One region of the Glutamicibacter sp. PAEs-4 genome, then DNA from elsewhere that is predicted to be linked to it. Evidence: predicted binding sites of a transcription regulator. Region 1 holds the regulator's gene; each other region holds the start of a gene.
The links. The regulator LexA, encoded in region 1, represses DNA repair genes until DNA is damaged. The targets are predictions, from matches to a motif close to TCGAACANNTGTTCGA.
Positions count from the first base shown of each region.

Region 2: ruvA (Holliday junction branch migration protein RuvA) is a predicted target of LexA. The motif match lies at 4,231-4,246, and genes of this name have one in related genera.
Region 3: ACR9WD_RS15830 (DUF222 domain-containing protein) is a predicted target of LexA. The motif match lies at 4,075-4,090, and genes of this name have one in related genera.

Region 1 is NZ_CP195017.1:1,131,266-1,141,678, reverse strand. It holds gene infC (translation initiation factor IF-3) at 1-56, opposite strand, end outside; gene ACR9WD_RS05375 (DUF1844 domain-containing protein) at 385-750, shown strand; gene ACR9WD_RS05370 (GNAT family N-acetyltransferase) at 847-1,398, shown strand; gene ACR9WD_RS05365 (MFS transporter) at 1,395-2,732, opposite strand; gene ACR9WD_RS05360 (SseB family protein) at 2,774-3,655, opposite strand; gene priA (bifunctional 1-(5-phosphoribosyl)-5-((5-phosphoribosylamino)methylideneamino)imidazole-4-carboxamide isomerase/phosphoribosylanthranilate isomerase PriA) at 3,876-4,613, opposite strand; gene ACR9WD_RS05350 (hypothetical protein) at 4,643-4,777, opposite strand; gene hisH (imidazole glycerol phosphate synthase subunit HisH) at 4,795-5,430, opposite strand; gene hisB (imidazoleglycerol-phosphate dehydratase HisB) at 5,431-6,051, opposite strand; gene ACR9WD_RS05335 (histidinol-phosphate transaminase) at 6,074-7,180, opposite strand; gene ACR9WD_RS05330 (LysM peptidoglycan-binding domain-containing protein) at 7,261-7,614, opposite strand; gene lexA (transcriptional repressor LexA) at 7,873-8,592, shown strand; gene ACR9WD_RS05320 (glycoside hydrolase family 76 protein) at 8,649-9,728, opposite strand; gene ACR9WD_RS05315 (ATP-dependent DNA helicase) at 9,839-10,413, opposite strand, start outside.
Region 2 is NZ_CP195017.1:1,853,830-1,864,242, forward strand. It holds gene secF (protein translocase subunit SecF) at 1-134, opposite strand, end outside; gene secD (protein translocase subunit SecD) at 127-1,869, opposite strand; gene yajC (preprotein translocase subunit YajC) at 1,930-2,340, opposite strand; gene ruvB (Holliday junction branch migration DNA helicase RuvB) at 2,528-3,577, opposite strand; gene ruvA (Holliday junction branch migration protein RuvA) at 3,604-4,221, opposite strand; gene ruvC (crossover junction endodeoxyribonuclease RuvC) at 4,329-4,928, opposite strand; gene ACR9WD_RS08760 (YebC/PmpR family DNA-binding transcriptional regulator) at 4,932-5,690, opposite strand; gene pdxT (pyridoxal 5'-phosphate synthase glutaminase subunit PdxT) at 5,694-6,305, opposite strand; gene ACR9WD_RS08770 (aldo/keto reductase) at 6,464-7,297, shown strand; gene ACR9WD_RS08775 (DUF6226 family protein) at 7,339-7,974, shown strand; gene ACR9WD_RS08780 (CapA family protein) at 7,980-8,978, opposite strand; gene ACR9WD_RS08785 (M3 family metallopeptidase) at 9,262-10,413, shown strand, end outside.
Region 3 is NZ_CP195017.1:3,351,279-3,361,691, reverse strand. It holds gene ACR9WD_RS15835 (LuxR C-terminal-related transcriptional regulator) at 1-2,235, shown strand, start outside; gene ACR9WD_RS15830 (DUF222 domain-containing protein) at 2,494-3,849, opposite strand; gene ACR9WD_RS15825 (hypothetical protein) at 4,198-4,698, opposite strand; gene ACR9WD_RS15820 (DUF1801 domain-containing protein) at 4,907-5,248, shown strand; gene catA (catechol 1,2-dioxygenase) at 5,348-6,205, opposite strand; gene catC (muconolactone Delta-isomerase) at 6,399-6,677, opposite strand; gene ACR9WD_RS15805 (enolase C-terminal domain-like protein) at 6,689-7,810, opposite strand; gene ACR9WD_RS15800 (LysR substrate-binding domain-containing protein) at 7,791-8,702, opposite strand; gene ACR9WD_RS15795 (AMP-binding protein) at 9,428-10,413, shown strand, end outside.

The DNA.
Region 1 (10,413 bases):
ATGCGGACGATGCCTACCTGCTCACCATTAGGGCCGACGAGACGTACCTCTGGCACGCGAATGCGCTCGTTAATGCGTGGATCGCTGATGTGTCACTCCTGAAATTCGTAATCCATGACCGCAAACAAAGAAGGCCTCCGTCTGCGATTGCAGGCGAAGGCCAGAAAGAACGACATAGCCGAACACGGGAAGTTCCCGCATAAGCGCTTGGGGATCGCATTGCTGTGATCCTGCCGAATTACCCGGAAGCCTGAAACGGCGACAGCGGGTGGGAGTTGGCCTCCACTTGCATGGCTCAATACTAGTACGAATCCCTCATCCAGGGCTAACTGGAGAACTGCGAGAAGTACCGGCATCGAGTCGGTCTGTGACAAGCTTAGCAGTATGACTAACGAAGACACCAACTCGCACCAGCACTCTGTGGACCAGCAGGTGCGCGATATCGCTGAAGTTGCAGCAGTTGAAATCATCACCACTGCCGCTGTCCACCTGATGAGTGCAGCTGCCGTCAAGTGCGGCCTTGCAGAGGGCGAAGATGCCAATGAGCTGAAGGATCTCGATGAGGCCCGCAAGCTGATCACCGCACTGGCAGGCCTAGTCACCGCCGGTGCGCCGGAGATCGGCTCGCAGCACGCAGCGCCTTTGCGCGACGGCCTGCGCAGCCTCCAGCTCGCCTTCCGCGAAGCTTCGATCATCCCCGATGCACCAGGCAAGGGCCCGGGCGAGAAGTTCACCGGACCGGTCAACTAGGTAATATTGGCTGAATTTTAAGAGATTAACATCATGGGCTCGTTTCCTTCGGGAAACGGGCCCATTGTTGTTTGGATCACCGGATAGGTTGGAAGCATGCAGATGCTCGAACAGCCAGTGCTGGACGCCGGTGCCTACCGCCTGCGTCCCTTCCAGCCCAGCGACATCCCTGCCGTGCGGCAGGCGTCCGCCGACCCGTACATTACGCGAATCACCACAGTCCCGGCGCAAGGGACCGAAGCGGACTACGCAGCATTCATCGAACGCCAGCACCGCCGGGTCGCCGAGGGCAGCGGGTACTCATTTGCCATCGCCGACGCTGCGACAAATGCCGCTGCCGGGCAGATCGGCCTCTGGCTGCGCGATGCCCATCAGGGCCGGGCAAGCATCGGATACTGGATCGCCCCGGGGTTCCGGCGCCGGGGCATTGCCAAGCAGGCATTGACGGCGCTGGCGGCCTGGGGCTTGGAGCATCCGGGCATCGAACGGGTGGAGCTCTACGTGGAGCCCTGGAACGAGGGGTCGTGGCGGACTGCCGAAGCCTGCGGCTTCCAGCGCGAAGGGTTGCTGCGCAGCTGGGAACGGGTGGGCTCCGACCGCAAGGACATGTACATGTACTCGCGGCTCAGGCCAGCGCCTCGCGCCTAGGCGATCGTTTCCAGGCGACGGCGGCGGGCACGGCGCACGCGACGGCGGATCTGCTGGGCGATCAGCGCGATCACTACAACCAGCGCGGCCATCGTGCTGATGCCGATGAAGGCCGGGGCCGGACCGAGGTTGTCGACGAAGATGCCGGTGATTGGAGAGCCCAGCGCGGTACCCGCGGTCATCGCCGAACCGTACCAGCCCATGGCTTCGCCGCGGCGCTTTTCGGCCACCAGGTCGGTGAGCCATTCGGAAGCCGCCGACAGCGTTGGCGCGCAGAGGAAGCCGGGCAGGGCGGAGAACAGCGCCAATGACCAGGTATCCCACGCAAAATACATCGGTATGGTCAGCACGGCCATGCTCAGCAGCAGCACCAGCGGAGAGATGACCCGGGTCATCGACCCGTAGATCAGGCCGCCGATCAGCGAGGCGCCGCACCAGAAGAAGAACACCAGCCCAAGCTGGTGGCTTTGCGCCGACGCATCCAGTTCGGCCACAATGGCCACCTCGGTGCCGGTGAGCAACATGCCCGCTCCGGCCGAGGCGATGAAGACCGCCAGGACCGAAGCGCTGACCCAGTTGAAACGGTTCTTGAAGTTGCGTCCGCGCTGCTTGATCCGGGCACGGGCGGATTTCATGCCGGCGGCAATCAGCTCGCCTTCGACTTCGGGCACGCCCATCGGTGCGGCGGCAATGAAGCTAGCTTCCGCGCCCAGGCGTTCTTCGTGCACGTTGGCCCGCGAAGCAATCGCCTTGGGGTCGTCGCTGCGTGTTGGCGGATTCAGGATCATCAGCGCCAAACCGGCCACCGTCGAGGTTACGCCAATTACGCTCAAGCCGATGACGCTGCTGACCTGGGTGGCGACAATGCCGGCACTGGCAGGGCCGACGATGAACACCAGTTCGGTGGCGGTTGCGTCCAGGGCGAAGGCGGTACGGCGCTGCTCACCGGTGGTCATGATGCCCAGGGCGGTACGCACCACGGAGAAGACCGGCAGTGCGAAGAGCCCGCCGATGAAGGCCAAGGGGTAGACCCAAACCAGCGGAACATGGGGCACCGTGCACCAGACGAGGGTTTCGACGATCACCGAGGGGATCATCGCGCGGCGCAGTCCCCAGACATCCACGCGGGCTCCGCGCCAGGGGGCGCCGATGGCGATGCCCAGGGTCATGACTGCCGTGACCAGGCCCGCTGAAACCCAGGATTGGTCGAGGTTGTTCACCAGATGCAGGAGCAGCAGCATGCTCAAGGCAGAGTGCGGCAGGCGGGCAATCATGCCAATCAGCAACAACAGTGAGATCTGCGGCTGGCGCAGGATCTGCCAATAGCTTTTCATGCCCGGAAAGTTCCTTATCTGGTCAAAAGGAGCCCGCCGGTCTAGCTCGGCGCGCTGTGCAAACTGAGTTCGAGGGAATCCACTGCTTCAGCGAATTCGGTGTTCTGGGACAAACGCCCGTGGATTGCGCGAGTTGCCTCGCGTGCGTCGTTCTCGCTCGTTCCAGGAGCAAAGACGAACTGCAGGTTAAGTTCCGGTCCGGAACCTCCGCCAAGGACAATTTGCCCGTCCTTGCTGCGGGAGCCGACTCCCCTGCCCGGGGCAACCTTGACGGTCTGCAACTGGCTGAAGCCTTCGGTTGCATCCTGCACCAGGTTGGCGATCTGCTGATTCTGATAACTCGGAATCCACTCGATCTGCTTAGCCAGGTTCCAGACCCCGGGTCGTCGAAGCACGAAGGTGAAATCGCTTCCGGGATCAAGGACCAGCAGCTGGCATTCCTCGCTGACTGCCGAGAGGGCCGCCCGCGGGGCGTAGACCGCCACCGGCCGAGCTTCCTTGTGCCACGTCTGAAGCCGTTCAACTGTGGTGAAGATCGGCAGGGCCATGCGGCCATCCGGAGCCTTGATCTTCACCAGCGCCATATCGGCTTCCTTATCGGAGGCGAAGCCGTGTTCAGTCATCGCTTCTTCACCGAGCTGGGCGACCACCGCAACGAAAACGCGCGCCTGTGACAAGGATTGATGCACTTCGCCCTCCCCCGCGGTGCCGGCTCGCAAGGCTGCCAAGGCGGCAACGACATTGGCGTCGGCCTTGCCGTCGTCCTTGTCGAAGTTATGCAGGGGGTTGCCTTCGCCGCTCAGGTCGCGGCCTTCCCAATCCTGGCCGGCAGAGTCGGTTTTTGAACCTGCCTGCGCCAGCGCAGCGACAATATGTCCCGGCAGATGGCGTTTGGGTGCAGATTCAGGTTGCTCGGTGCTCATAGCTCCATGCTATCGGTGGTTTCGAGGTTGTTGGCAGGAAGTTCCAAAACTGCATTCATGAGCTTGGACACCCCGAGCGGGGCATTTCAGATTTCATCCCCTGCCGGCTGTGCGCCATCGCTGCCAGGAGAAGGTATTGCAGGAATCTGGCTTCACAAATGGAAAGGCGATTCAGAAGCAGGGAGCTTCTGAATCGCCTTTCGCGGATGGTGCTTGGTGCCTAGCGGCGGCCTGCCACATCGAGCGCTTCTTGCAAGGTGAACTGGCCTGAGTACAGCGCCTTGCCCATGATGGCGCCTTCGATGCCTTCAGGAACCAGCTCACGCAAGACGCGGAGGTCTTCGAGCGAGGAGATGCCGCCCGAGGCGACAATCGGCTTGCTGGTCTTGGCAGCGATTTCGCGCAGCAGTTCAACGTTTGGACCGCGCAGCGTGCCGTCCTTGGTCACGTCGGTGACAACATAGCGGGCGCATCCGGCGTCTTCCAAGCGAGCTAGGACGTCCCATAGGTCGCCGCCGTCCTTGGTCCAGCCGTGGCCGGACAAGGTGGTTCCGCGCACGTCCATGCCCACGGCGATCTTGTCGCCGTGGCGGGCGATGGCCTGCTTCGTCCATTCCGGGTTTTCCAGTGCGGCGGTACCGAGGTTGACGCGGGTAGCGCCGAATTCCAGTGCACGTTCCAGGGAGGCGTCGTCGCGGATGCCGCCGGAGAGCTCGACCTTGATGTTCAGTTCCTTGGCAATGCGCTGGACGATCTCGACATTGCTTCCGCGGTCGAAGGCTGCGTCCAGGTCGACCAGGTGCAGCCATTCGGCCCCGGCGTTCTGCCAGGAAAGCGCAGCTTCCAGCGGGTCGCCGTATCCGGTCTCGGAACCGGCTTCGCCCTGGACCAGGCGCACTGCCTGGCCGCCGGCGATATCTACCGCAGGCAGGAGTTCGAGGATTGGTTGCTCGCTCATGATGTCCTTAGTGAAGAAGTAAAAAGTGGTTAGTAGGTCAGGGCCCAGGCTGCGATCAGGCTCATGCCTGCAAGCACCCAGAGCGCGATGATCCATGAAATATGGGCCTTCTGGTTCTTCAGCGAAATGGCCCCGCCGATCAGGAAGGCCCCGATAACACCCAAGATGAGGCTCCACATGCCTAGAGTGTCCCCAACCAGTTGCGCAGCAGCTGTGCGCCAGCGTCGCCGGACTTCTCCGGGTGGAACTGGACTGCCGAGAGCGGGCCGTTTTCGACGGCGGCCACGAATGGCGTCCCGTGCGTCGACCAGGTCACCTGCGGCGGGGTCATCGCCGGCTGGGTGACGTCGAATTCCCACTTCTGCACAGCGTAGGAGTGCACGAAGTAGAATCGCTCGTCCTCGATGCCTGCGAAAAGCTTGGATCCTTCCGGTGGGCGCACCGTGTTCCAGCCCATGTGCGGAATGACATCCGACTGGAGGCGTTCAACCTTGCCCGGCCATTCGCCGATGCCTTCGGTTTTCACCCCGTGCTCCACGCCTTCTTCAAAGAAGACCTGGTGGCCGACGCAGATCCCCAAGACCGGCAGGCCACCGGCGATGCGGCGGCCGATCCAGCGCAGGGAACCGGTTGCGGTCAACTGCTCCATGACCGAGGCGTAGGCGCCGACTCCCGGGACTACCAGTCCGTCGGCAGCCACGATCTTCTTCGGGTCTGCGGTCAGTTCCACCTCGGCGCCGGCGGCTTCCAAGGCGCGCACGGCGGAACGGACGTTGCCTGAACCGTAGTCCAGGACAACTACTGTTTTCTTCTCCACTTACAGGGCACCCTTCGTGGATGGGATCTTGTCGCCCATGCGCTCATCGCGCTCTACGGCTTCGCGCAAGGCGCGGGCGAAGGACTTGAATTGCGCTTCGACAATGTGGTGCGGGTCGCGGCCCGAGAGCACCTCGATGTGCGCGCAGATCTGTGCGTGGAAGGTGATGGCTTCGAAGACGTGGCGGGTCATCGAGCCGGTGAAGTGCCCGCCGATCAAGTGGTATTCCTGGCCAGCAGGCTCGCCGGAGTGCACGAGGTATGGCCGGCCCGAGACATCGACGACCGAGCGGGACAGCGCCTCGTCCAGCGGAGCGTAGGAGGTGCCGAAGCGGCGGATGCCTGCCTTGTTGCCCAGCGCCACGCGCAGCACTTCGCCGATGGTGATCGCGGTGTCCTCAACGGTGTGGTGGACATCGATGTGGGTATCGCCGGTAGCACGCACGGTGAGGTCGATGAGCGAATGCTTGGAGAGCGCAGTCAGCATGTGGTCATAGAACGGCACCGAGGTGCTGATCTCCGAGACGCCGGTTCCATCGAGATCCAATTCAACGAATACGGACGATTCGCTGGTCACGCGTTCCATGCGGGCGCGACGTGCGCCAATCAATTCGGCAGACATGTCTTCCTTCGCTTGTCTTTGATTACTTCTGCGAGCCGAGCAGTTCGGCAAGTCGTTCCAAGAAGGCTGTGGTTTCTGATTCGGTTCCGGCCGTAACACGCAAGGTCCCCGGAATTCCATTGTCGCGGATGATGATGCCGGCTTCCAACAGGCCTTCCCAAATAGCGTGGGGGTCTTCGACGCCACCGAAGAAGACGAAGTTGGAGTCGGAGACCGATGGCTTCAGGCCCAGTTCCTTCAAGCGCGCGACGATGCGGTCACGTTGGGACTTGATGTCTTCGACCTGCGCCAGCAGCAACTCGATGTTCTTCAAGGCAGCGATCGCCGTTGCCTGGGTCACGGCCGACAGGTGGTATGGCAGCCGCACCAAGCGGATGGCATCGGTGACTTCTGGCGCGGCGGCCAGGTAGCCGACGCGTGCGCCGGCCAGGCCGAATGCCTTGGACATGGTGCGCGAGACGATCAATCGCTGGCGGCCTTCAAGCAGGCTCAGTGCGGACTTGGTGCTGGCCAAGGAGAATTCGGCGTACGCCTCGTCAACGATCACCATGCCGTTGTGCTCGCTCATGGCTTCGTACACGGCCGTGATGACATCAAGGCCAAGGGCGGTGCCGGTGGGGTTGTTCGGCGAGCACAGGAACACGATATTCGGCTTGTGCTCGCGGACCTGCGCGGCTGCAGATTCGGCGGACAGGGTGAAATCCTCGGCGCGTTCACCGGCGATATAGGTGGTATCAGTACCACTGGCCAACAGCGGGTACATGGAGTAGGTGGGGCCGAAGCTCATCACGGTACGGCCTGGACCACCGAAGGCTTGCAGGATCTGCTGCAGGATTTCATTCGAACCGTTCGCGGCCCAGATGTTCTCCTTGGTGAGCGAGTGGCCGAGGTAAGCGGCAAGAAGTTCACGAAGCTCGGTGAACTCGCGGTCGGGATAGCGATTCAGAGTTGCCGCTGCCTTGGCCACTTCCTGGGCAATGGCGTCTACAACTACCGGTGGCAACGGATGGGTGTTCTCGTTGACGTTCAACTGGATCGGCACGTCAATTTGCGGTGCGCCATAAGGGGATAGCCCGCGGAGATTCTCACGCAAGGGCAGCTGACTCAAAAGTTCACTGCGGTCATTCACGCATCAAGTCTACGTGCGCAGCGAGCCCGCCAGTGAATCCGCTACGGCTGCAGGTAACAAACACTGGACAGCGGGGGAAGCTAGCCGGCAATGACCGGAATCGACAAGGTATCTCCAACCTGGATTTCGCTGCCGTCCAAGGCGTTGAGCTCCGCGATGTGGCCAACTGCGGAAGTCACGTCGTAACCGGTGGCATAGTCGCGAGCCAAACTCCAAAGCGTATCCCCGGGGATCACGGTCACATCGATGGTTCCAACCCCAGTAGGATCTTCTGCCGCGGCATGCGCGTCAGAGGCGAACATGGAGAAGAAGAAAGCAGCAGCGATCGTGAGTGCGAAAACGGGCATCCCCACCAGCACAGCCCAACCGCGGCGGTTGATGCGGATTTTCAGCGGCGCTTGGGTTTGATCTGAGTCAAGTGCGACGGTAGCCATGACGTTGTCTCCTCAAGAAATTCAAGTGATGCGAATTTTTATTCGAAAGAACGGATTCGAAAACTTGTTCGAACCTCGTATATCTGTTCTAACAGAGATTTGCGGAACTTGTCCAGAAGTTTTCGAACAAATCTTTGAAAGAAGCTCGCTTATCTACTAAGATTTCGAAGTAGACGAGCAATGAAAACATCTCACCATCTAGCTCCGACAGTTTGGACACGCAAACTTTCGAATGATTGCTAGGGAAGGCAAAATCTCATGTCAGCATCACAACGCACTCCCCGATCGAATGCACGTTCGCTGACGATTCGCCAAAAGAAGATCCTTGAGACGATCCAGCGGTCTATCGGCAAGAACGGTTATCCGCCATCGATGCGTGAGATTGGCGACGCTGTCGGACTCAAGAGTCTTTCGAGCGTGACCCACCAGTTGAGCCAGTTGGAAAAGCTCGGCTATATCCGTCGAGACCCACGCCGTCCGCGCGCGATGGAAATCCTGCTGCCGCTGCAATTGTCCGACGATGCAGAAAAGGCCGAGGTCTCGGAGCCGGTCGAGCCGGCTGCCAGCGAAGACGCCAAGATCATTGAGCTGAGCACTTCTGCTGACACCACCATGGTTCCGCTGGTTGGCCGTATTGCTGCTGGCGGTCCGATCCTGGCAGAACAGTCCGTCGAAGATGTTTTCTCGTTGCCTCGTCAGCTCGTGGGCCACGGGGAACTGTTCATGCTCAAGGTGTCCGGCGATTCAATGGTTGACGCCGCGATTTGCGATGGCGACTGGGTAGTTGTCCGCCGACAGCAGACGGCAGACAACGGCGACATCGTCGCAGCCCTGCTGGACGAGGAAGCGACCGTCAAGACCTTCCGGCAGCGTGATGGGCATACTTGGCTGCTTCCGCAGAACTCGCGCTACGAACCGATTTTGGGTGATGCAGCAAAGATCATGGGACGGGTCGTCTCGGTCATGCGCTCACTCTAGATTTCGTGTGGATATTGCGCTGGTGCTTGGCACCAGCGCAATTTTCGTTTAATCAGCTACTCGCCGGCCTCGAGCTCGATCTGGGCGGCCGCGGCGAAGATCATCCAGCGCTGGACTGCCGCCGAGAGCCGGCGCGGTTCCTGGTCGATCAGATGGCCTGCAGTTGCCGTGACCAGTTGCCTGGCCTGCTCCCTGCTTGGTGCTTCCAAGCGGTGATCTTTCGCGGCGAGGGCCAGATACCGGCACAGGATTCCGGCAAAAAGGTTCCCGTCTCCCCCGCGGTTGAACGCGAGTACTCGGGCCGCGGAAGACAGCGAGTGCGTGGTCGCATCGATCAGCACCTGGGCGTGAGCCAGATCGGCCGGCTCGCCAAGCTCAAGCAACGCGCCTAGCACCGTGCCCTGGTTATAGGTATAGACCGCTGGCTCCATCGTGTGCCCCTGGCTGGTCAACCGCACCCCGTCCAGATACAGCCCACGCTCGGCGCTGAACAGGTTCTTCTCCAGCCATTGGAGGACCTGCCGTGCGGTGTCCTCCTGGCCGGTTCGGCCGAAGAACAGGGCCGCCGGCGCATTGGCCGGCGTATTCTTGAAATCCCGTTTTTTCGACCAGTACAGGCCGCCGCCCAGCACCTCGTCCATGCCAGCTTGAAGCTGTTCTCCCAGCACCCGCATTGCAGTCTGAGCAGCGTGGTTTCCTTCTCCCGTCACGGCCAGCGTGAACTGCGCCAGACGGCCGCTGGCCAAGGCAAGCCACGCCATATCGTCGAAGAAGTAGTTGGGCAGCATCCCGAAGTTGCGAATTCGAATGCCACGCAACAGATGATTGGCCCGGGCCAGCTCGGCACGCGCCGATTCCGCGTCGCCTGCGGCCAGATAGGAGTAGCCGTCATCAATGATGGCATCCAGATAATGCGCCTGCCACCAATAGTTCCACTCCGACAACGGGTGCGCGCAGCCATTGAGATCGCTGAGCAAGCTTCCGTCGCGCAACCGGTGCGCCCTGCTGTAGCTCTGCCCAATCCAGGTTCCGGGCAGCCGCAAGAGGCGCCGTCCGAAACGCTGGTGGGTGTCGATGGCGGCTTGGTGTGCCAATTCCTGCATGGACTCCATGGTGCCTTCCGGTTCACGCGGCATCAGTTCTTGTCACAGACCTTAGTGCATCTCCAACCATCCTGCTGATAGTGCTTAAAGAACTTGAGCTGCCCCAAGTCCGAGGACAGCTCAAGTTCATGCTCTGGCTGCGGCTATTTCCCGTCCGGGTTCAAGCGCTGGAGAACTCCGGTGATGACCTTCTTGTCGACAGTCGGCCACATCGGCGGCAGCGTCGCTTTCAAGAAGCTGCCGTACCGTGCAGTGGCCATGCGCGAATCGAGGATCGCCACCACGCCCTTGTCCCCGACCGAACGGATCAGGCGTCCAGCGCCCTGTGCCAGGCGAATCGCCGCATGGGTGGCGGCCACCTGCATGAAGCCGTTGCCGCCATGCTTGGCCACGTCCTCGGAACGGGCTTTGGAGATCGGATCGTCCGGGCGCGGGAACGGGATCTTGTCGATGATGACCAGCCGGCAGGAATCTCCTGGCACGTCCACGCCCTGCCACAGGGTCATGGTTCCGAACAGGCAGGTGTCGCGTTCGCTGCTGAACTGCTCGACCAGCGACTTCATGCTGCCCTCGCCCTGGCACAGGATCTCCACGTCCAGGCGTTCGCGCAAGATGCTTGCCGCTTCTTCGGCGGAGCGTTTCGAAGTGAACAGAGCCAGTGCACCGCCGCCGGAGGCCTTGATGAGATCCTCGATCTCATCCAGCGTCTCGGCGGCCA
Region 2 (10,413 bases), 720 kb from region 1:
TTGACCACCGGGATCAGGATGGACAGGATCACCAGGATGCCGGCGATCAGGAACCACAAGCGGTGCTTGGAGGTGAACGGGTAGGAACGCTTGCCGGTGTAGAGCTCGTTGCCCCAAGTGACTAGCTTATTCATTGTTCTCCTCCTGAGCCTTGGCCTGCGTGCTGCCAGACGCGTTCGAGCCAGCGGACTGCTCGGCCTGTGCGCGGCGGCGTTCGGCAATGGTCATGCGCTTCGCTGCCTCAGCCGATGCCTTCGCATTCTTCTTGCCGCGATTTGCCGCAACATTCTCATCGAAGCGGCGAACCTTGCCCGCGCCCTGGTACAGCGGCTTGACGCCAAGCAACGATGGATCCATGCCCGACATCGGGTGGCCGTTGGCGAAGAACTTGGTGCGTGCCAGCAGCACCAAGGTCGGGTGGGTCAGGCCGTACACGACGATAAGGTCGATGATGGCGGTCAGGCCCAGGGTGAAGGCGAAGCCTCGCACGTTGCCCACGGCAACGATGTAGAGCACGATTGCGGCCAGCACGTTCACTGCCTTGGATGCCAGAATGGTGCGCTTGGCGCGCTTCCAGCCGATATCCACGGCGCTTGCCAGCGGCCTGCCTTCGCGCAGCTCATCGCGCACGCGCTCGAAGTACACGATGAACGAGTCGGCGATGAGGCCGATGGCGACGATCAGGCCGGCGACGCCTGCCAGCGACAGGCGGTAGTTCATGCCCCAGCCCAGCAGCACCAGCGCCAGGTAGGTGAGCACGCCGGAAACCAGCAGCGACGCGATGGTCACCAGGCCCAGGGCTCGGTACTGGAACAGCGAGTAGATGAAGACCAGAACCAGGCCGATGATGCCGGCGATGAGGCCAGCGGTGAGCTGGTCAGCGCCCAGGGTTGCGGAAACCTGGCGCTCGGACTGGATGTCGAAGCTGATTGGCAGCGCGCCGTACTTCAGCTGCTCGGCCAACGCCTGCGAGCTTTCCTGGGTGAAACCGCCGGAAATCTGCGGACGGCCATCGGAAATCACTGCATTGGTGGTTGGCGCCGAAATGGTTTCGCCATCAAGCACGATCGCGAACTGGTTCTGCGAGCCCCGCAGGGCAATCAGACGCTGGGTGGTATCCGCGAAGAGCTTGGTGCCTTCGGCGTTGAACTCGATAACGACGACCCATTCGCCGGTCACCGATCCATTGACGCCGCGGGCCAACTGGGCGTAGGCGTCCTTGATCATGTCTCCGGAGATTTCCTGCGGGCCGAGGATGTACTTGACACCCCTACTGTGGTCGCAGGAGATCATAGGCTTGTCTGGGTCGGCGGCTTCGCCACCGCGATCCTTGAGCTCTACCTCGCAGTCGTAGCCTTCGAACTCCTGGAACAGCTCTGGGGTGATCCAGTTGGTATCCGATGGGTTCTCTGGCTTGCCGCTAGGCTTTGGCAGGTCTTCCTTGGGGGTGCGGTCTTCCTTCGGAGTGGCTGCGAAACCACCGGTGATCAGCACCGGGCGGAATTCCATGTTGGCCGAGGCCTGGATCAAATCGCGGGTGGTCTGGTCCGGGGTACCGGGCATCGAGACCACGACGTTGCGTCCGGACTGGGTGGTGATTTCCGATTCGGTGACACCGGAACCGTCCACGCGCTGGCGGATGATCTCCACCGCTTGGTCCAGCTGCTCTTGGTTGATCGCCTCGTCGCCCTGAACCCGAGGGGCCAGGATCATCTCGGTGCCGCCTTCGAGGTCGAGGGCCAGCTTCGGTCCCCACCCGGTTTTGCCGTTCACCGCACCACCCACCAACACTCCGGTTGCGATGATGAAGACGACCAGCAACCACAGCAACGCTTTGCGCGCCTGTTTAACAGGTCTGATTGATGACATCTATTGTGCTTTCTGGTTCGGGTGGCTTGGCCTTCAGGCCACCGCTATGCTGCCCGGGACTTAGGCGTTGCGCTCGTCCTTGCCCTCGTCGTTCAAGCGACGCAGGGACTCTTCCGGGGTTTCGGTTGCGTTGGAGGGTGCTGCTGGTTCGTCGGCAGCGGCCGGGGCTGCCGCATCCTTGTCCAGGAAGGTGGCGATGGCCTGGCGGTGCAGGGTCAGCACCACGCCTGGCGAAACCTCAACCTGTACGCGATCCTCTGCGTCTACACCGACGACGGTGCCGAAGATTCCCGAGTTGGTCATCACCTTGGCGCCTGGCACGGTGTTGTTCTTCAGCTTCTCCTGCTGGGCGGCCTGCTTCTTGCGGCCACGGAACATCATGAAGATCAGCACTGCAAACAGGGCGACCATCAGGATCAGCGAAGGGTTGAAGCCGCCACCAGCGGCCTGTGCGATTACGAGAGGATTCACGTATTTACCTGCTAACGATTCGTTGCGATTTGGTCTGGAGTTCTGGGATGCCGCTGCGCCATTTTCTGGCGCGAAACAGCAAAGACGCCCCACCTTACCCTGAAGTGGGCACAGGTCGGGCGTCTTTAGTCTAATGGGTCACGGTGAACCGGCAGGCCATTTACGCGGGCAGTGAAGTAATGCTTGCCTAATCCTCATCGTTTTCATAGCTTTGCGCACTGGCGAAGATGGCATCCTTGGGCATGGTTAATCCCAGATGCTCCCAGGCTCCGGGCATGGCGATACGCCCTCGCGGAGTCCGGCCCATCAATCCTTCGCGCACCAGGTATGGCTCGGCGACGGTTTCGACGGTTTCGGTTTCTTCGCCCACGGCGATAGCCAGGGTCGACAGGCCCACCGGTCCCCCGCCGAATTTCGTGCACAATGCTTCCAGCACACCGCGGTCCAGGCGATCCAGTCCACGCGCATCGACCTCGTACATGTCCAGGGCGGCAGCCGCAGCCTTGGCATCGATCTCTTCGAGCTTGTGCACCAGGGCCCAGTCCCGCACGCGGCGCAGCAGGCGGTTGGCGATACGCGGGGTGCCGCGGGAGCGCCCGGCGATCTCGGTGAATGCAGCTGAGGTGACGCTCAGATCCAGCATCATTGCCGAACGGCGCAGTACCAGCTCGAGTTCCTTGACCGCGTAGAACTCCAGGTGCCCGGTGAAGCCGAAGCGGTCGCGCAGCGGTCCGGGCAGCAGGCCCGCGCGCGTGGTGGCCCCGACGAGCGTGAAGGGCGGCAGCTCCAGGGGAATCGCGGTAGCGCCGGCTCCCTTGCCGACGACGATGTCTACGCGGAAGTCTTCCATTGCCATGTAGAGCATTTCCTCGGCGGGCCGGGACATGCGGTGGATTTCATCGAGGAACAGCACCTCGCCCTCGGTCAGTGAGGAGAGGATCGCGGCCAGGTCGCCGGCGTGCTGGATGGCCGGGCCGGAAGAGATGCGCAATGGCGCGTTCATCTCGGCGGCGATAATCATCGACAAGGTGGTCTTGCCCAGCCCGGGCGGGCCCGAGAGCAGTACATGGTCCGCGGTGCGTTCGCGGATCTTGGCCGCTTCGAGCACCAGCGAGAGCTGCTGGCGCACCCGGGATTGGCCGACGAAGTCGTCGAGATTCCGCGGGCGCAGGGCAGCTTCGATAACCCGTTCTTCGGGTTCGCTGCCGGCGCTCGTGAGCCCGGTGGAGTCATTCATGAAAAGTCGATCCTCTCGCAGACCGCTTAGACGCGGGTTCCGCTGGACATGCTGCGCAGCGCGGCACGCAGGATTTCAGCGACGTTGCCGGTGGCCACAACATCCGGATCGGCCTTGGACAGCGATTTCAGGGTGCTGGTTGCATCCTTTTCGCTCCAGCCCAGCCCGGTCAGCGCCTCGATCACCTGCGGTTCCCAGACGCTGGCGGTACCTCCGCCGGGCACCGGCGCCACTGGCGCGCCGGTCGGGACCAGCTTGCCGTTCAGTTCCAGCACGATGCGGCTGGCGCCCTTGGGGCCGATGCCGGACACCTTGGTGAATGCGGCGGTGTCCTTCGTGTTCGCCGCGATGCGCACTTCTTCGGGAGAATGCACGGCCAGGATGGCCAGGCCGGTGCGCGGCCCGATGCCCGATACGGAGATCAGGACCTCGAAGACATCCCGCTCCTCCGCGGTGGCGAAGCCGAAGAGGGTCATGGAATCCTCGCGCACCACCATGGAGGTGAAGACCGTCGCCTCGCGCCCTTGATGCAGGCCGGACAGCGTTCCGGGGGTGGCGTTGACCAGCATTCCGAAGCCGTTAACGTCGATTACCGCGGTGTTCAGTGCAACCGCCTGCACGGTGCCGGTCAATGAGCTGATCATGCCACTCCTTGGGATGTATGTTCGATCGAACCCAGTTTATCGAAGATACCTACGAATATCGATCCGCCGTGTTTCCCGGTGGGTCGAGGTCATTTCCCGGCCGCCGGCTAGCGGCGCACCGCTCGGCGCTTGGCTGACGCTTCGGCGGCGATCCATGCCTGCTGAGCACCTGTCAGCTGCGAGGACCCGCCGGCATGCACCGCAGAGGCCGAGGCGTTCGAGCCGGTGGCCGCTCCGCGCCAGCCGTGGGTGATCGCCAGGGCCACCGCGTCAGCGGCGTCGGCAGGCTTGGGCGGTTCATCAAGCCGGCAGATCTTGGCAATCATCTTGCCGATCGCCGCCTTGGTCGCCTGGCCGGAACCGGTCACCGCCGCCTTCACCTCGGTCGGCGTATGCAGCGCGACGGGGATGCCGCGTCGTGCCGCGGCGGTGATTACCACGCCGGTGACCTGGGCGGTGCCGATCACCGTGGAGACGTTCGCCGAAGCGAACACGCGTTCCAGGGCGAGCACGTCGGGCCGGTGCTGGTCCAGCCACGCCTCGATCGCGTTAGCGATCGTCAAGAGCCGGGCGTCGAGCGGGGTGCCCGGCGGGGTGCCGGCGACGGTGACGTCCACCAGTGAAACTTGCCTGTTTGCAGCGACGTCGACCACGGCAAGACCGCAACGCGTCAGGCCGGGGTCGACGCCGACAACACGTAAGGCCAAGCCCTACTGCTCTTCGTCCAATGCGGCGCGAACCTCATCGGACAGGTCGGCGTTGGTGTAGATGCCTTGGACGTCGTCCAGTTCTTCCAGCGCGTCGTAGAGCTTCAGGAACTTGCGTGCTCCGTCGACATCCAGTTCCACCTTCATCGACGGCAGGAATTCCATTTCGTCGGATTCGTAGGCGATATCGTTCTCGTCCAGCGCCGCTGCGACCGCGCGCAGGTCCGAAGGATCGCACACGATGGCGAAGTTCTCGTCCTCGTCCAGGATCTCGTCGGCACCGGCATCCAGCACGATCATCAGCAGGTCATCTTCGGTCAGCTCGCCCTTGGGCAGGCGCACTACGCCCTGGCGGTTGAACAGGTAGGCCACCGATCCCGGGTCGGCGACGGTGCCGCCATTGCGGGTGATGCCCACGCGGACCTCGGAGGCTGCGCGGTTCTTGTTGTCGGTCAGGCACTCGATCAGCAGCGCCGAGCCCTGCGGGCCGCGTGCTTCGTAGATGATCTCGGTGTAGTCGACGACCTCACCGGTCAGGCCAGCGCCACGCTTGATTGCGCGGTCGATATTGTTGATCGGCACGGAGTTCTTCTTGGCCTTGCTGACAGCAAGTTCCAGTGCCGGGTTGCCGGCCATGTCGGCTCCGCCGGCGCGGGCGGCAACTTCAATGCCCTTGATGAATTTCGCGAAGGCCTTGGCGCGCTTGGCGTCGATCGCAGCCTTCTTGTGCTTGGTAGTTGCCCATTTGGAGTGGCCTGACATGCTTTAAGCGTCTCCTCGCGTGAGATTGATGAAAAATTGATGGATAGCTGTGCTGCCGGTGACTTCCGGGTGAAAGCTGGTTGCCAACAATTTTCCCTGGCGTACTGCAACAATTCTACCCTGTCCGTCATTCGGCCCGGCTTGAACGGTGCTGATCACCTCGACGTCCGGGCCGATTTGCACGGCTTCCGGGGCGCGGATGAACACCGCTTCGAGAGTGTGACCGTTGAAGTCCAGCTGGTGCTCGAACGAGTCGACCTGGCGCCCGAAGGCATTGCGCTTCACCGTCATGTCGATGCCTCCGAAGCTTTGCTGCACCGCGCCATCCCGCGCGATTGCAGGATTCTCAATGCGATCGGCGAGCATGATCATTCCAGCGCAGGAGCCGTAGACCGGCATGCCGTCGGCGATGCGTTCCTTGATGGGATCGGCCAGCCCGTAGTTGCGGGAGAGCCGGTCGATCACCGAGGACTCGCCACCGGGAAGCACCAGCGCGTCGACCTGCGCCAAATCCTCGACAGTGCGCACCATCTGAGCAGGTTGCCCAAGCCGCTCCAGAGAAGCAAGATGTTCACGGAAGTCCCCTTGGAGAGCGAGGACGCCTATTTTCGGCATGGTTGTAACCTTCATGGTGTTCGGTGGCTGGCAACACGGAAATGCGCCGAAACAACGTTAAACCCATGGACCCCGTGCGCCGGTTTTGTTTCCCGGTGTGTCGCGGATTCTTCGGTGCAATCTCCCGGCAGCCCGTGAAGCTTGGTAGGTTCGGGAACATGACTGCTGATATTTCTTCCCTCGAACTTGCCGGTGGCGTGAGCATGCCTTCCATTGGCTTGGGCACGTGGCCCCTGCGCGGCCAGGAGGTGGTTGCCGCGGTCCGTTCGGCCCTGGATACGGGTTACCGCCGCGTGGACACGGCGGAGAACTATGAGAACGAGGATGCCGTAGGCCAGGCCTTGGCGCTAAGCGGGCTTGACCGCGATGCATTGTTCGTCACTACCAAGTTCAACAAGATGTGGCATTCGGCCCAGGGCGTACGTCAGGCGTTGGACAACTCCCTGTCCCGCCTTGGCCTCGACTATGTGGACCTGTTCCTGATCCATTGGCCAAACCCGCAGCAGAACACCTACGTGGAAGCCTTCATTGAGCTGGACAAGCTCGTTGCCGAGGGCAAGATCCGGGCCGCCGGCGTCTCGAATTTCAAGCCTTACCAGTTGCAGAAGGTCCTCGATGCCGGGCTCGTGCCGGCACTGAACCAGATCCAGGTGGACCCTGAGCGGCAAAGCGTCGATTGGCAAGCATTCAATACCGAACATGGGGTGCGCACCGAGGCCTATTCCCCCTTGGGACGCAAGAAGTCCGGGTTCCTTTCGGATCCCGCCCTGGCACGGATTGCCCGAGCGCATGGGAAGAGCACCGCCCAGGTGACCCTGCGCTGGCATGTCCAGTCCGGACGAGCCGCGGCACCGAAATCGGCCGATCCGCGCCGGCAAAGTGAGAACCTGGACATTTTCGGCTTCCAGCTCAGCCCGGAGGACATGGCCACCATCGATGCCATGGATACCGGAGTCGGCCCCTTCACGGATTCAGATGAATTCGGGCATTAAGCCCTTTCTGCCATGGTTTGACGCAACAGGAGGAACCGAGCATGCTCAGGGGCTATAAGCGGCCAGACATTAAATTCGCGGAGTACCTCGACGAGCTCGACACCCCAATCCCCTATGGCGAGCGTTGGTATAGGGAGCCGGATAGTGAAAGCTATTCGGTGACCGAACATCCGGAACGTTTTGCTCCCGTGCAGCAAGTAGCCCGGGCGTTGCTGAGCTGGATGCAGGAGCAATTCGAGGTGCGCTGCTTCGATGATCCCGGACTGGCCGCCGAACTGCGGATTCCGCCGGACACCGTGGTGAGTTCTGTCCGGATCCTTCCGCTGAATTCGCGCTGCGCTCCATTGGGCATGATCCTTACGACCTTTCCCGGGGTGCATCTGGAGCTCGGTGCGCTTTACCACGCGGTTTTCCCGACCTGCGGTTGCGACGCCTGCGATGAACACGTTCCCGAGATGATCGAGGAACTGGAAGCCCAGGTGGGGGCAGCCGTGTCCGGCGCGTTTCGCGAGTCCTTGGATATCGGCGCTGGCCGCCTCGTGCATCGTTTCGTTGCCAAGGAGACGGGATTCAGTGAGCAATCCGGCGGCCTCGATGACATATCGCCGGCCCAGCTGGCCAAGGCGCAAGCGATTCTGCCTCCAAACGGTGCATGGGAAGCGTGGCACAGACGCTAGCTAGCTCAGTCCAGCGTCCACGCCTGCAGTCCATCCTCAAAGGCGCCATAGGCATTCACGGTGGCTTCACTGCGCTTCAGGGACGCTTGCCCATCAGCTTCCGGAACGCATCCATCAGCGTTGAAGACTTGGCACCACGCTACCGGCCCGTTCGACAACTGGTGCGGAACCCACCGCAAGTTGCTGACCTCCCATTCGCCAGGTTCGTCCTGGGTGAATGTTGCCTTCACGCTGATGCCTTCGCGGTTGAGAATGGTCGGCGTTGCATGCTTGGCCACAGAGTTTCCCAAACCGTAGACGATCCAGGTTCCGTCGTGCTTCTCAATGGGCAGGACCGAGTGGGTGTGGTGCATGTAGATGAAATCGAAGACGCCAGATTCTGCCAGGGCCTGGCCGAGTTTTCTTTGCGAGGCGGTCGGCTCGGTGGTGTATTCAGCTCCATCGTGCACGGCTGCCACCACGATGTCCGCTCCGGCCTTGCGTGTTTCCTTGCCCCGGGTAATCAGCTCCTGCGCATCCACTCCGGTATCGACCTGCCAGTGAGCTGCTTCCGGCAGTCCGTTAAGCGAATAGGTGCTGGTTACTACCCCGAGCTTCACCCCGTTTGTTTCCAGGATGGACGGTTTTTCGGAGTCCTTTTCATTGCGGTAGGAGCCTGTCGCAAACAGCCCATCGGACTCCAGCGCATCGAGTGTTCGTTCGACTCCGGCCGTACCGGCATCGACCGTGTGATTGGTGGCAGTGGTGCATCCGTCGTAGCCAATGGCTTCGAGATCGGTGAGGATTTGTTCCGGGACGGTGAACCGCGGATACCCGGAATACGGAGGGATACCAATTGGTGTCTCCAGATTGCAAAGCGCCACATCTGCGTCCTGGACATAGGGAGCCAGGCCCGCCAGCAATGGGCTGAAATCGTAGTCCTCGCCATTGCCCGATTGTGCGCCAGCTGCCTTCTCGGCTTCATCCAATAGCTGAGGATGCAGCAAGACGTCTCCAGTGACCATCAGCGAGAGTTCTTCGGGACTCGACGGTGCGGCAGAGCTATCCTCCGTGGTTGGACTTGAAGCCGGATCCGATGAGGACTGAACGGAAGACTGCGGGGTTGCTGGTTCTTGATTGCTGCTCGGGATTGCAGAGCAGCCGCCAATCAGCAACGCGGCCATGAGCGTTGATCCAAGCGGAAGTATTACGGACGGAGCACGTTGGGGCATGCATCGAGCCTAGCCCAGCTTGATATGCGGGGTGTAAATGCAAGCTGAATCACTTTTTCCATGAAAACCTAGGCCTATGCAAAACCCTCTTCTGACTCCCAGTACCAGGCCCTATCAGTGGCCAGCCTTCGACCAGCTCACTGCAGAGCATTACGTGGAGGCAGTTCGTCTCGGGGCAGCCGAGCAACGCGAAGAGCTGCAGCGCATTATTGACGATACGCAGGAGCCGACTTTCGAGAACACCTTCCTCGCTTTGGAAGCCAGCGGGCAGACCCTGCGCCGTGCGCTCATGACCTACTTCTCGGTGATTTCTGCCCATGGCACGGAAGATCTGCGGGCGATCCAGTCTGAGATTTCATCGATCTGGTCCGAACAAGAAGATGAGATCTACCTAAGCCAAACCTTGTATTCCCGTTTACAAGCCTTGGATTGCGCGGAACTCCGGGGTGAAGACGCCCGCTTAGCGAATCAAACGTTGAAGAATTTCCAGTTGGCCGGTGCAGGTTTGGGCGAAGCCGAAAAGGATCGCCTGAAGGTACTGAACGCGAAGCTGGCCGAACTTTCAACGCAGTTCGCTGACCTCGTGCTGAAGAATCAGAACGCCCATGCGGTGCACTTCGAGAATGCTGCAGAACTCGACGGCCTGTCTGGTCCAGCCATCGAGTCAGCAGCACAGGCGGCGAAGCAAGCAGGCCACGCGTCGGGCTACCTTCTGACGTTGGTTTCGCCAACTCAGCAACCGGTTCTGGAGTCGCTGGCCTCAAGTGAATCCCGCCGCAAGGTGTTCAACGCATCAATTAGCCGTGGCACCGGGGAGAATGCGACAATTCACGTTGCCGCCGAAATGGCTCAGCTTCGCGCCGAACGCGCCGCGCTGCTCGGATTCGCCAACCATGCTGAAACCGTGCTTGCCCAAGCCACCGCTCCCTCCACCGCGGCGGTGGAAGAGCGCCTGGCAGAACTGACCCAAGCGGCCACCGCAAACGCGCGCAAAGAAGCTGAAGTACTGGGCAAGATTGCCGGTGCTGAAATCAACGCGTGGGATTGGAAGTATTTCTCCAATCAGGTCTTGCGTGATCAGTATTCGGTGGATTCCGAGGAACTGCGCAACTACTTCGAGCTGGACCGGGTGCTCATCGATGGGGTCTTCGCGACGGCTACCAAGCTGTTCGGCATCACCTTCAGCGAGCGGTTTGACCTGCCTGCCTACCACCCGGACGTTCGGGTC
Region 3 (10,413 bases), 1.3 Mb from region 1:
TTCCTGGCCGACAGCCAACTGAAGATCCTCCAGCTGGAAGTTCCCAGTTCCGCGCATGCCCGCGAGATCGTCTGCGCCCGAACGGGGATCGACCTGCCGCCCACGGCCGCCGAGCAGCTGGTGCACTACACCCAGGGCAACCTGCAAGCGGTCATCGAGCTGGCCCAGGAAAATCCGGAGCAGAGCTGGGAGCAGTTCGACCGCTGGCCGCCTGCCCCGCGCGCCCTGTCCTTGCACGTCATCGAGCTATTGGATGGGCTGGATCCGCGCGCCCGGGCGCTGGTGGAAGCCGCCGCGGTGCTCGGGGTGCAGGCCAGGATCGACATGATCGCCAAGCTGGTCGGGGAGGACGATCCGCTGGAGCCGATCCAGCAGATTCTCGACTCTTCGCTGGCGCAAGCCCACGGCCACAGCGGCAAGGTTCGGCTCGGATTCGAGAGCGCTCTGGTGCAAATGGCGGTCTACCACCAGATCCCGCTGAGCGCCCGCATCAAGTTGCATGCTAGCGCCGCCGACATTGTCGAAGACCAGGGCGAGCGCTTGGGCCACCGGGCTGATGCGAGCATCCTGCCTGACGGCAACCTGTCGCTGGAACTGCGGGACTACGCACGGGCGCAGGGACAGCGGGGCGAGTGGTCGTCGGCCGCCACCGCATTCTTCCGTGCCATGCATTTGTCCCCGGAGCCGATGCGCCGCGACTCCCTGCTGCTCAACGCGGTGGATGCCATAGTTGCCGCGGGCGAGCTGCCGCGCGCGCAAACCTTCGCGCACCAGTTGGCGAGCTTGGAAAGCAGCCCGGAGCGGGACGTGCTTTCCGGATACATTTCCATTCTGCAAGGCAGGGCCAACACCGCGCGGCGCTGGCTGTCGAGCGCCTGGCAGAACGCGGTGCAGGAGCAGGACCACGATGTGATGGCAGTGATCGCGCAACGCCAAGTCCTTGATTCGCTGTGCCGTCTAAAGGGGCAGAAGATCATTGACTGGGCTGAGCAATCGCTTCGCCTGGCCCAGGTCGGCAGCCCGCTGGCCATCGAGAATGCGGCCATCCAAGGGCTTGGCCTGGCAATGATGGGCCGCGCCGAAGAAGGCGAGCAACTCCTGATGGACCTGCTGGCCACCCTTCCGGCAGGAGCCCAGCGCCAGCGTGCGGAAATGTCGCTGGGCTGGGTCTACCTCGCGACCGATCGCGTGGAGCTTGCCCGGCACGAGCTTTCTGCGGCCAGCTCCACGGACTTCAGCGATGGATCGCTGCGCATCTCGTTGTGGGCCAAGGCCTGGTCGGCTCGCGCTGAGTTCCTCATGGGCGACTGGGACCAAGCACTGGAGACGGTTCGATCCGCGCAAGCCCTGCAGGAACGTTCTGAAATCCAGGTCCTGCGTCCGCTGATCCAACTGACCGCGGCGCAGATCCACGCGTTGCGCGGCAATTGGGAGCAGGCTGATCTGCACCTTCGCAAGTCATGGGCTCGTACCGGCAGCTATGCCATCATGGAAATGCCTTACCGGATGGCGCGGGCCGAGATCGCCCGGGCGCAGGCAAACCATGAAGAAGTCGTGCGTACGCTGGAGCCCCTGCTTCGGCTGGACCGCACCCAGGGCATAGACCAGCCGGGCTTCTGGACCTGGCAAGATACATATGCCTTGGCGCTCATACGTTGCGAACGCCTTGAGGAGGCAGAAGCTTTCATTCAGCCGTTGCTGGAGAGCGCTGTCGCTTCAGGCCACCAAACCGGGGCTGCCCGCTTCTTGAGCGTGCAAGGCGCCTTGCTGGCAGCTCGCGGCGATATCGACGGCGCCCGCCTTGTTTTTGAAGATGCCATCCGCCGTTTGGAGGGCGTCGGTTCGGTTTACCACCGGGCGAAAATTGATTTCTACTACGGGCAATGCCTGCGCCGCGCCGGCAAGCGGGCCGAATGCGTGGCTCCGCTGACTCGCGCGCTGGCGCTTTTCACGCACTGCGATGCAACCGTGTACATTGACCGTTGCACGCGTGAGCTTCAGGCAAGCGGTACCGGGATGCTGCGCAAGGAAAGCGCCGACTGGTCGACGCTGACCGCTCAGGAACAAGCCGTGGCCAAGCTGGTGTGCGAAGGCGCAAGCAACCGACGTGTAGCTGAAGAACTGTATATCGGTACCAAAACAGTGCAGTACCACCTGACCAAGATCTACACGAAGCTGTCGGTCTCCAACCGTACAGAGCTTGCTGCTTTGGCACGCTTTGGCCAAGAAGAATAGTGCTTCTTGACTGATAAAAATTTTCATTCACGAACGACAGCCGAGCCATCCGCAGTGCGGCTCGTCCTGCGTGCAGTGACTGAAAATTTTTTCATTCAAGTCGTATCGCTTGAATGGGAGGAAGACGGGACTTGATGCAGGCGGCAGCCAGCTGAGCAACGCGAATCATCGCGGTTGCTCCTGTGGGGTTATGGGTGGTGTGGCGGTTCTAGTGACTGAAAAAATTTGTCACTCAAAATTCACAGCGGGCGACCGGTGCTAGCCGGTCCCAGTGCCGGGCAGGTCTTCATCTTGGCCAAGGCCCAGCACGCGCCGCACTTCGGGGGTCAAATGCACCTTGTGAGCTGCGTCGTCCGATGTTCGCTGCGGGCAATGATCGTTGACATGATCAAAGTTCGCCACGTTGGCTACGCTCTCAGGGATCGTGATTGACCGCAGCCCGTGCGGAGACACCCACGTCTTGGAGCCATCAGGGCAGGCGAAGACCTTCCACCCTAGGGCGTGCTTGAACATCTGATGCTGCTTGCACAAGAGATGGGTGTTTTGCCGGGTCGTGTGGCCGCCTTGCCCAAACGCTTCAATGTGGTCTATTTCTGATCGGTCGGCTGGGCGTCGGCAACCCGGGAAACCGCAATGCTGGTCGCGGTGACGCAGGAAATCGCGCAACCCCTGCGAAGGCCGGTATTTCTTGGGTTCCACGTCAATTGCAGCGCCCGTCCATGGGTCGGTCAGCACGCGCTGGAATGATGGAGCGTCTGCCGCGAGTTCCAACGCTATCCCGATTGGGATGGGTCCGTAGCCTTCCAGATCGGCAAGGGCGCGAGTGGGATTCGCGAGCATTTCCACGGCCGGTATCGTGATGGATACCCGTGGCTTCAGCTGCATGCCCTCCATTCCGGGCCATCCATTCAGATATACGTCTGCAAGGGCGTCGGCCTCAAGCTGGGTTTTGGTGCGCGGATCTTTGGGATCAGTGCTCTGGGCGGCCACCTGCATGATCGAATTGCGGATTGAGTGGATGACATCAGCGCGGTGATGCAACTGCAAGGTGGCCATGCCATCCTCGTCATTCCAGACCTTGACGTTGCGGGCGGCCATTGCGTTCTTCTGCCGGTTCTCGGCAGAGTCGGGGTTCAGCCGGTCATGAAGGCGGCGGGCGCGCTGGTAGACGGTCTCGTCGCTGGCGGTCCTTGCCAGAGGCAGAAGGGTTTGTTCCATGAGCGAGACTTGCCCAGGGCCGAGGTCTTGGGAGTACTTGACGATGTCGTGGGCGGCCTTGGCAGTGATCTCGCCGGCGGCCAGCGCGAGGAGCGTGGCTTTGCAGACATGGCGCAATCCTTTGGCGTGGAACATCCGCTTGCTGACTTTGCGCGGGCTTTCCCTCAACGCGACAGCCGCCTCGGCGATGAGGTTGGAGTTGATGGTCTGTTCGCTTCCACGGTCCACGCCGTAGTATGCGGCGCTCTTTCGGGCTTCAGCTTCTTCCTCTGCCGTGTGGGTATTTTCCGTGGCTATGAAATCGCTGAATGATTCGCTGACCTGTTCGACCGAATCCGCCAGCAAGACGCAGATGACAGCTTCGACGCTGCTCAGGAGGCGCTGGATCTTCTGCAAGCGTTCCATTGCGTCGCCGGGGCCGTTGACCGGGCCGGCATCATAGAGCTCATTGGCAATTTTCTTGAGGGGACCGAAGAACATCTGGTGCTCGCGCTGAGCATCGAACGGGGAGGTCTTGTGCGACTCTGTGCGGGTGCCCGGTGGTCGCAGTGGCAGGCGGTGTTCACCGTCGTTATCTTCTAAATATGCGGGAGTAGTCATGATTTACTTTCCCGCGGTACATCGACTATGTGTTCTGGTTATTTTCGAATTGTGGATAACATCTCGAAAGTTTCTGCGACAAGCTATCCATGGGGATTCTGGTGAAAAATCCCCAGTACCGGGAATGGGGCAGTGGCTGTGGTTTTATCTGCTTGCTTGAGCCAGAGGGCGTGGCGGGCGAGTCAAAGCCGCGCGGAGGCCAAGGATTCCCATGGCAGCCAGCAAGGCCAAGGCGAGGATGCTGGCGATGTACAGGGGCTCTTCCAGATCAGCAGCGGCGCCGGCGTTCCAATCGGCAAAGGTATCGCCCACGGAGTTCATGTTGGCGAAGGATGCGAAGAAATAGGCCGGTGCGCCGAGAGCAACGATCAGGCTCCATGTCCCAATAGCGGCCCAAGCGGGCAGCTTGCGACCGGACGCGATGACGGAAACGAGCCAGGAGATGGCGAGGGCAATTCCGATTGCTGCGAAGACCCAACCTCCGAGCGAATCGTAATCCTGGTCCATGGCGGCCATCTGCACGATGGTCTCATCCAGGGGGATTCTACTGGCTGCGACCACTGCCCAATTGTTCATGAGCAGTGCGCCGTAAACCGCGTAGGCCACGATGATGGCGGCACCGGAGGTGGCTAGAAGCTTGCGCATGCCGGTAGCCTAACACCGTGCAAGCGAAATACTTGGCATCACTAGCAGCTCGTGCGTCGGATGCCGGTATTGCATTGCAGAAGACCGTGAAGCAGAGGCCCCGAATCGGTAAAGTGCATTATGTGCCGATCGGGAAAGCGCAGCGATCGCGCAAGCGACATCACCAAACGCTGCCATGCAGCGCCAATCGTCTATAAGGGGACTAGTAATGATCTTCACCAAGAAGGGCGACGCCGCTGTCCTGGCCAAGCTCAGCGCGGCTCCAGCACCTTATCGCGAGATTGCCGAGCGGCTTCATGCCATCATCGTGCAAAGCGCGCCCTCGCTGGAGCCGATCGTCCGCTGGGGCCTTCCGTTTTATGTCCGGGACGGCAAGGACGTCTGCTACATCAAGCCTGACAAGGACTTCGTTGCCTTCGGCTTTGGCGAAGTGGTGAATCCCGCCTACGAGGACGGCGCGCACATGCATCCGGTTGCCTGGACCATCACCTCGCTGGATGCCGCAACGGAGGACAAGATCCGCGAGCTGGTGAAGAAGGCGGCTGGCTGATTGCGGCAGCGCAAAGGCCCGAAGCCGCCCTCAAGCGCAAGGAAGGCCTCGGCAGGAATATTCCTGCCGAGGCCTTCGCTTGCTTAGCTGCGCTAAGACTTACTTGACTGGGTCGAGCACGAAGTCGTAGGTGACCTGCTTGCCGTTGCCGGATTCGGCTGGCTGCACGTCGAGCATCAGTTCCGGCTTCACCGCGGTGGCGATGTCATCATCGTTGTGCGCGTCGCCCGGGAAGTACAGCTGGGCGGTGAGCAACTCGTGGCCCGGTGCCGAAACCTTCAGGTGCAGGTGGGCTGGGCGCCAAGCGTGCCAACCGGCAGCGGCGATCAGCTGGCCGCAGGCACCGTCGGTCGGAATCTGGTACGGAGCCGGCTGCATGGTGTTGATCTGGAAGTTGCCCTCCTCGTCAGCGATGAAGGTGCCGCGCAGGTTCCACTCCGGGATGCCCGGTGCGAACTGCGAGTAGAAGCCCTCTTCGTCGGCGTGCCACAGCTCGATCTTGGCGTTCTTCAGCGCCGAGCCATCGGTGGAGCGGACCTGGCCCTGGAAGAGCAGGTTGGTGCCCTTCTCGTCCTCGCGCATCGAGATGGTGGCCGGGGAGTTCTGGGTCGGAGCATCAGGCACGTAGTACGGGCCCTCGATCGAGCCCTTGTTGCCTTCGCGGTGGTCGGTAGCGACCTCTTCCACCGAGTGCTCCAGCCATACGTCCAGGAACAATGGCCATTCGCCGTCGTCGCCAACCTTGATCAGCCAGGCCTTCAGCGCGTTGAATTCGTCGTAGGTGACGCGTTCCTCGAGCACGATGTCGTTCGCGGCCTTGATCAGCTTGCTGGCCAGCAAGTTCACGCGCTCGGTGGAGGTTTCGATGCTGCCGAGCTTGCCGGAATTGCGGAAGCTGTCGGTGGCGGCGTTGCCGGACTTGGCTGCAGTTGCCTGATCTGGAGTTTCGGTGGTCATGGTGACTCCCCTAAATTGTGTGGTGTGACGTATGCGGGCCCATGGTGTGACCCCCATCATCTGCGGTGATTGATATTCAATGTAGTGCAGTGTCTATGCCCAGTGAAATACTTATTTGACGGTGATTGAGAGTTCTTGGATATCAATGCATGTGGGCTGGCGCACGGAGAGAACCCGCTGGCTGGAAACCTTCCTAGGCCAGCGAATTCGGGTGCTTGGCCAGCGCGGTGACCTTGATCTTCATGTACGGGTACATCGGGAAGCCGCTGAGGATTTCGTGCAACTCGTCATTGGACTCGACGTTGTACAGCGAGTGGTTCGCGTACTCGCCGACTACGCGCCAGATGCCCTGCATCTTTCCGCTGCGCTGCAGGCTCGCGGAGTACTCCTTCTCGCGGGCCTGGAAATCGGCGACCTGTTCGGCGGTGAGGTGGTCCGGGAATGCAACGTCCATACGGGCGAGGAACAACATGGGGAATTCCTTTAGTTCGAGGTGGAAAGTGCGTGGTCCTGGCGGTAGCGCGCCAGCTTGTATTCGTCGATGGCGGCGCCCACGCCGGGCACGCTGCGCACCGAAATGCGGCCGTCGATGATCTGCAGCGGCTCGGCGAGCAGGTCATCTGACATGTCCAGGAAGTTCGACAGCTCGCCGGCGCGGCGGCTGGTGGCCTCGAAGGCCGCGCCGAAGGTGACGGTGGCCAGCGAGCCGACCTGGGTGTCGATCTGGTTGCCCATGGTGACATCCACGCCCAGTCCGGTGCACAGGCCGAGGATCTCGGTGGCTTCGGTGAAGCCCGAGCGGGCGGTCTTGATGCAGATCGCGTTGGCGCCGCCGGAGAGCAGCTCGCGCGAGGCGTCGCCCGCGGTGGGCGCGGACTCGTCGGCGACGACCGGGATCGGGGAGTGCTCGACCAGCCGGCGGCGGCTCATCGCCTCCTTGGCGTCGCACGGCTCCTCGAGCAGGCTCAGGCCCAGGCCCTCGGTCTGGCGCAGCACCTCCATGGCCTCGTTCGCAGTCCAGCCGCGGTTGGCGTCCAGGTAGATTTCCACGTCCTGGCCCAGGCCTTCGCGCAGCACCCGGCAGGCCTCGATGTCCAGGGCGAGCGGGCGGCGGCCGACCTTGAGCTTGAAGGTGGTGATGCCGTACTGCTCGCCGAAGCGCAGCGCCTCGTCGAGCAGCTCCTGGGCCGGCTTGAAGCCGAGCATGTGGCTCACCCGCATCGAGTCGGTGAAGCCGCCGAGCAGCTTGTGCACCGGGGTGCCCAGCGCCTGGCCGATGGCATCCCAGACGGCGATATCCAGTGCCCCCTTGGCGACCTGGTTGTGGATGGTCCGATCCAGCACCTGGCGGATCTTCGCGCGGTCCATGATGTCCAGGCCGATCAGCTGCGGGGCAAAAATATCCTGCACGATCGCGACGATGGACTTCTGCGTCTCGCCGTAGGTGTACGGGCGCGGCGGGGCGTCGGCGGTGCCGATCACGCCTTCGTCGGTGTGCACGCGGACAAGCACATGGTCGGCGGTGTGCACCTCTCCGCTGGCAAAGCGCAGCGGGTGGTTGTAGGGGATGGCATAGGGGATTGTTTCAATCCGCTGGATTCGCATCGGGGTCCAGCCTTTCTAGGGGGTTGAGCAATGTGCAAAGTTCCAGGAAGTTGCGCACCAGCGCGGACTCGTTGCCGGCTTTCCAAGCGATGGCAAGGTCGACGGACGGTGCGTTGCGCAGCGGCCGGAAAGTGATCCGGGAGCTGTGCGGCAGGTAATGGGTGGTGGGCAGCAGCCCGATGCCCAAGCCTGCTGCGACGAAGGTGAGCAGCGTGGAAGTCTCGCTGGCCACCTGGGCGATCTGCGGGGCGAAGCCCACGCGGCGGCAGGAATCCATGATGATGTTGTTCACCGCGGAGGACGGCGGATAGCAGATGAACTTCTCGCCAGCCAGCTGCTCCAGGTCCAGTTCTTCGTGGGCGCTCAGCGGGTGGTCCATCGGCAGGGCCACGGCCAGATGGTCGCGGTCCAGCAGCATGTAGTCGACCTCGGTGCCGCGCACCGGCGGGCGCAGGATCGCCAGGTCCAGGCGCCCCTCGACGAGCCCTTCGACCATCTGCGGGGTGAGCATTTCGCCCTGGACATTCAATTGGAGGCCGGGCATCTGCTCCGAGCTGGCCTCGATGAGCTTGGGCATGATGCGCGAGGTGGCGCTGCCGGTGGAGCCCAGGCGCAGTACGCCCAGCGCGCCTTCGCCCACCGTGCGCACATCGCGGGAAAGCTGGTCGAGCTCTGCGAGCAGGATGCGCCCGCGGCTCAGCAGCAGCTCGCCGGCGTTGGTCGATTCCACCTTGCGGGTGGTGCGGATCAGCAACTGGGTATTCAACGTCTCCTCAAGCTGCTTGATCTGCTGGGAGAGCGGGGGCTGCGCGATATGCAGGCGCGCCGCCGCGCGGCCGAAATGGCGTTCTTCGGCGACAGCGACAAAGTAGCGAAGTAGTCTCGTGTCCATGGTGCTCCGATCGTCGGACCGCGCGTCGAATGCGCAGAAGACGCTTGCAGGCAACTCTAACGCGGCGATCCAAGAGGGTGAAATACTTATTCTGGGTCGATTGAGAGTCTACAAGTATGAATGGATTTGCCGTACTGGCAGGGAGGGATATGGAAGCGATGTCTTATGGTCCTGCCGGCATCGCGCCGCGGACAGCAACATGGGTAAAGCGGAACGGGGGCACCGGTGTTCTTGTCGCGGTCGGCGCCAGGTGCACGCCTAGGGGCGCTTGGTCGTCGACCGGTAGCCGAGACTAGGTTGGCGTTGAAGTCGACGAGTTCGCCGAGTTCGACGATGGCACCCGGGTATCGATCCGCTGGGACCGGGGATGCGCTATCAGCCTCAACGGAGCCGGACAGCTCAGCGAGCAAGAGCTGCTCGGGCATCTAGAGGGCGCTTTGTTGCCCAACGAGGGCGAATTGAAGACCTGGGCGAACGCCGTTCCTGGCACGAGTATGCGCTCCTGCTGGCGGAGCAGGGTATCAATGCAACTGCAGGGACTGAAAAACCTGCCGTACCTCACCGAGCTGTCCTGCGATCTCAGGGCGCAGGTTCAGGCTTGAAAGTGCAGGTCGCGCCGGTGCTTGGCAGCGGGAAAGGGTGCGGCTAGGGTGTGAATGTGACGCTGGGCACAGGTTTTGTGCCCGCGAAGATTCCGACGAGGCGATCCATGAAGGGGTACGCAGATGAAGGCTTATGCCCAGGGCGAGAGCGAGCCGCAGCTGATCGAAGAGACGATCGGAGCCAACTTCGAACGCACGGCGGCCCGCTTCGGCCCGGCAGAGGCACTGGTCGAAGCTTCCACGGGGCGGCGTTGGAGCTGGAGCGAGCTGGACGCTCAGATCAACCGCCTGGCCAAGGGCCTGCTGGCCGCCGGCCTGCAGGCGGGGGACCGGGTGGGCATCTGGGCGCCGAACTGCGCCGAATGGGTTTTCGCGCAGTACGCCACCGCGAAAATCGGCGTCATCCTGGTCAATGTCAATCCTGCCTACCGCACCCATGAGTACGCCTACGCGGTCAACCATTCGGGGGTGCGCCTGCTGCTGGCGGTCTCCGAATTCAAGACCAGCAACTACCGTGCGATGGTGGACGCGACGCGCGCCGACACCCCTGAACTTGAACGCGTTATCTACGTGGACACCGCGGACTTCGAGCAACTGCTGGCCGAAGGCGAGCGCATCAGCGACGAGGAACTGTCCCGGTGCCTGGCTGCCACCAAGCCGGAGGACCCGATCAACATCCAGTACACCTCGGGCACCACCGGCTACCCGAAGGGCGCGGTGCTCAGCCACCGCAACATCCTGAACAACGGCTACCAGGTGACCGGAATGATCGACCTGGACGAGCACGACCGGCTGTGCATCCCGGTCCCGTTCTACCACTGCTTCGGCATGGTCATGGGCAACCTGGGCTGCACCAGCCGGGGCACCACGATCGTCATTCCGGCCCCGGGCTTCGATGCCGAAACTACGTTGCGGGTGGTGGCCGAGGAAAAGTGCACCGGGTTGTACGGGGTGCCGACGATGTTCATCGCGATGCAGAACCATCCCAGCTTCAAGGACCACGACCTCTCCTCGCTGCGCACCGGCATCATGGCCGGGTCCATCTGCCCCATCAAGGTGATGCGCCGCTGCATCGACGAGATGGGCATGGACGGGGTGTCCATCGCCTA